Regions from separate parts of the Pseudomonas svalbardensis genome, predicted to be linked through region 2. Evidence: riboswitches for the same ligand, from Rfam matches in the RefSeq annotation. Region 2 holds a riboswitch; the other holds the start of a gene.
What was found. A riboswitch is a leader RNA that binds a small molecule or an ion and turns the genes downstream of it on or off. The one in region 2 is predicted to bind cobalamin.
Positions count from the first base shown of each region.

Region 1 (2,186 bases), 1.6 Mb from region 2:
TGGGCCATGGCCGTGCCGTCGATTACACCGAGCACCGGCACACCGAAGTGCCGCGCCAGATCTGCGCTGGACGGCGTACCGTCGAACAGGCCCATGACGCCTTCGATGAGGATCAGATCGGCTTCGCCGGCGGCTTCCCACAACAGTCGACGACTTTCCTGCTCGCCGACCATCCACATGTCCAGTTGATACACCGGTGCACCGCTGGCGCGCTCAAGAATCATAGGGTCGAGAAAATCCGGGCCGCATTTGAACACGCGCACCTTGCGCCCCTGATTGCGATGCAAACGGGCCAGCGCGGCGGTCACGGTGGTCTTGCCCTGACCGGAGGCCGGCGCGGCAATCAATACCGCCGGGCAATGACGTGGCTGACTCACAATTCGACGCCTTTTTGCGCTTTGATCCCGGCCTGGAATGCGTGCTTGATCACGCCCATTTCGGTGACGGTGTCAGCCAGTTCGATCATCTCCGGTTTCGCACCGCGACCGGTGACCACCACGTGCTGCATCGGCGGACGGGCCTGCAAGTCACTGAGCACCTGATCGAGATCCAGATAACCGTGCTTGAGCGCGATGTTCAATTCATCCAGCACCACCAGGCCGATCGACGGATCACACAGCAATTCGCGGGACACCGCCCACGCGGCTTCAGCGGCGGCGATGTCACGCTGGCGATCCTGGGTTTCCCAGGTGAAGCCCTCGCCCATCACATGAAAACGCACCTGTTCCGGAAAGCGCCGGAAGAACAGTTCTTCGCCAGTGCTGCTGCGCCCTTTAATGAACTGCACCACGCCACACTGCATGCCGTGGCCCATGGACCGGGCGAGCATGCCGAAGGCCGAACTGCTTTTGCCTTTGCCGTTGCCGGTCAGCACCAGCAGCAGGCCGCATTCATTCGGGGAATTGGCGATGCGTTCGTCGATCACGGCTTTTTTGCGCAGCATGCGCGCCAGATGACGTTCGTCACGATCGGGGGTATCAGTCATGGGGGAGCTCTCCGTTGAGGCTGGATAACGGCGGGCAGGCACAAGAATAGACGGCAAAAAGCCTGGCATCGCCCACCGTGATGCCGCTGGATGGATCAGGCCGGTCTCCGGGCTCATGAGCGGCGTTTTGCCTGACTGCGCGCCTTCCCATGTCGACAGTCGACACAGTGGCTCAAGGCGCAGTCTTCACTCATTTACCGTTGCGGGGGCAGCGCCGGGATCATGGCTCTTCGTCATTTGAAGATCGTCACTCACCGGCTTCCCTGTTTCACTCTGTCGACCAAGGTCACAGAGCACCTGAAACAAGCCGCGAAGGTTAGAGGGTTGGGGATGGAGCGTCAATTGAAGACGGGCGGCCTGCGAGCGAATAACTGCCGTCGATCAATTATCTGACGCCAATCTTGTGCCACACTCTCAGCAGTGATATCAAAGAGCCATAACCTCACAACACAATAACAAGGGTGAGCCGCATGCAAGGCATGATCATCAGCAATCCGAAGCTGGAATTCCTGCGCCCGGTGCTGGAACGCTGGTTTGACTGTATCGACCGCTACAACGCCGTGCGCGGCGATAACGACACGCCTTACTGGTTCGACGAAAAGGCCAACCTGGGCCTGCTTTCCGCCGCGGCCTGGATGGCAGAAATGGTTACGCTGCAACAAACACCGACCCGTAAACAGACCGAAGAAGGCGAACGCAATGGCCGCGCCGACCTGTTTATCGCGACCAGCGAAGAACGCGCTTACCTTCAGGCGACCCAGCGCTGGCCACGCGTCAACAGCCTGAACCTGACTCAAGCATTGCAGGACATCACCAGCGACGCCAAGCGCATCAGCTACGCCAGCGACCTGAAACTCGGCTGCCTGTTCGTTGCGCCGCAAAAGGCCCAACAAAGCGCTACTCCGGAAGAACTCCAGGACATGGTCGACGACCTGCAAAAGGAACACACCTGCGCGGTGGCCTGGTATTTCCCCTACGCGTATCGCAAGTTGCGCAACGAAGCCGGCAACTATCACCCCGGCATCGCCGTGCTGTTCAAGGAAGCCCGCGGCTGACCGGTTGAACCATCGCGCACCTGCGCTTCTCTATTGATTAGGTCAATGCATTCATAGGGAAGATCAGCATGCGCAAGCCTCAGCTCGCTCTCGTCATCGTGCTCGCCGGAGGGCTTGCCGCCTGTGGTGAAACCTCCAGGCTGCAA
Region 1 is NZ_CP125619.1:1,947,995-1,950,180, reverse strand. Features, by position in the region: gene QFX16_RS08925 (cobyrinic acid a,c-diamide synthase CobB) at 1-377, opposite strand, end outside; gene cobO (cob(I)yrinic acid a,c-diamide adenosyltransferase) at 374-985, opposite strand; cobalamin riboswitch at 1,067-1,301, opposite strand; gene QFX16_RS08915 (hypothetical protein) at 1,456-2,040, shown strand; gene QFX16_RS08910 (PQQ-dependent sugar dehydrogenase) at 2,109-2,186, shown strand, end outside.
Region 1: linked by a shared signal. The riboswitch ahead of cobO (cob(I)yrinic acid a,c-diamide adenosyltransferase) and the one ahead of QFX16_RS16155 (CbtB domain-containing protein) in region 2 are both predicted to bind cobalamin.

Region 2 (2,186 bases):
GGCGGCGACCGCAGGACTGTCGACCACGGTGATCACCGCATCAACGGTGCAGGCGCTGCGGATTTCAGGCCACTGGAAGGCTTGCACCAGCGGTTTTGGCAGGGCCAGACCCGAGGTTTCGATGAGGATGTGGTCGAGGTCGCCGCGACGGGCGACCAATTCGCGCATCACCGGGAAGAACTCTTCCTGAACGGTGCAGCACAGGCAGCCGTTGGCCAGTTCGTAGACGCGGCCGTTGGCTTCTTCTTCAGTGCAACCGATGGAGCACTGCTTGAGGATTTCGCCGTCGATGCCCAGCTCGCCGAACTCGTTGACGATCACCGCAATGCGACGGCCCTGAGCGTTGTCGAGCATGTGCCGCAGCAAGGTGGTTTTGCCCGAGCCGAGGAAGCCGGTAACGATGGTGACGGGGAGTTTGGCCAGTGTTTTCATCGGATGCCCTTTGGCAAGGTGGCGGGCATACGGGACGACAATCGCTGCGACGGATGCGCGCGCGGAAGAGTTCGCCACCGGATCACCCCGCCCGGTTGTAGTGAGAATCTGTGTCGAGGCAGGTCTCCTGGCTGACGGTGTGCCGGGCTTGTGGGCCTGGCATTCACTGCGCCTTCCCGCGAACCCGTTGCACAGGGTTTGCAGTGGCGTGGCAGCGAACATTACCGTTCACAGTTGCGGGGGCAGCCGCGGCATCGACCGCGTTCCCTTCTTAGCTTCGGCAGACGCCGAAGAACCTCGAAAGCGCAAGGCTACGCATCGTGTGGGGGCGGGTCAATCACTGAGCATGCCGCCCGCGATCAACTCAAACGAGAACCCTTGCCAATTGACGCCCAACCCCCGCCCATGCTCTCCTACACGCCTTGTTACGGGTGCCCTTCATAGGGTGAAACGGGAAACCGGTGAATCATGTGCTTTACTCTAAAGTCATGTCAGTCCGGTGCTGCCCCCGCAACGGTAAGCGAGCGAAGCGTCAGATCCACTGTGCCAGCAGTTCGGCATGGGAAGGTGATGCTTGCAGGTCAAGGCGAAAGCCAGTGCCCCTCGTGAGCCCGGAGACCGGCCCGCAACACAAAGTGACCATTACGCTCACTGAATAACAAACCCGCGGTGGGCGGGCGCTGTTTGAACCTCTGCGTGCCTGACTCGCAGGGGTCTTCCATGCGCTCTATATCACCCGCTGACAGACCAGAGGGAAGCGCTATGTCGATCATCAGCAGCACCGGCAGCAACACCGATAAGAGCACCGCCAGCACCACCAATACCCTGACTCAACGCCTGACCGTCGCCCTGTGCGCGTCGATCCTGGGTGCTAGCCTTGTGTATTTCGCCGGTTTCTCGCACATCGAAGCGGTGCACAACGCCGCTCACGATACCCGCCACAGCTCTGCATTCCCGTGCCATTGAGACCTGCAGACATGATCAAGCGTATTGCGCAAACCGCAGGATTCACCGGGCTGCTGGCCGCCCTGTTGCTGACCCTGCTGCAAAGCTTCTGGGTGGCTCCACTGATTCTGCAGGCCGAGGCTTACGAAAAATCCGAGCCCGCCGCTGTTGAAGTTCACGAACACGCCGCAGGTGCTGTCGCCGCTCACACCCACGATGCTGAAGCCTGGGAACCGGAAGACGGCTGGCAGCGCGTGCTGTCCACTACAGGTGGCAACCTCGTGGTCGCTGTCGGTTTCGCCCTGATGCTCGCCGGTCTCTACACCTTGCGCGCACCGACCAAAACCTCCCAAGGCCTGCTTTGGGGTTTGGCCGGTTACGCGACGTTCGTGCTGGCACCGACCCTCGGTCTGCCGCCTGAGCTGCCGGGCACTGCCGCGGCTGATTTGGCGCAGCGGCAGATCTGGTGGATCGGCACGGCCGCCTCCACCGCGGTCGGCATCGCATTGATCGTGTTCAGCCGTCACTGGCTGATGAAAGTGCTCGGCGTGGCAATCCTGGCCGTTCCTCACGTGATCGGCGCACCACAACCGGAAGTCCACTCGATGCTGGCTCCGCAAGCCCTGGAAGCTCAGTTCAAAATCGCTTCGCAGGTGACCAACGTGGCATTTTGGCTGGCCCTGGGCCTGATCAGTGCCTGGTTGTTCCGCCGCAAAAGCGATGGTCAATACCACGCATGACTGAGATCAGCACAGCGCCGACGTTAGTGGTCGGCCTGGGCTGCCAGCGCGGCTGCCCTGTCAGCACGC
Region 2 is NZ_CP125619.1:3,521,982-3,524,167, forward strand. Features, by position in the region: gene cobW (cobalamin biosynthesis protein CobW) at 1-432, opposite strand, end outside; cobalamin riboswitch at 533-747, opposite strand; cobalamin riboswitch at 845-1,073, shown strand; gene QFX16_RS16155 (CbtB domain-containing protein) at 1,195-1,398, shown strand; gene QFX16_RS16160 (CbtA family protein) at 1,410-2,117, shown strand; gene QFX16_RS16165 (cobalamin biosynthesis protein) at 2,114-2,186, shown strand, end outside.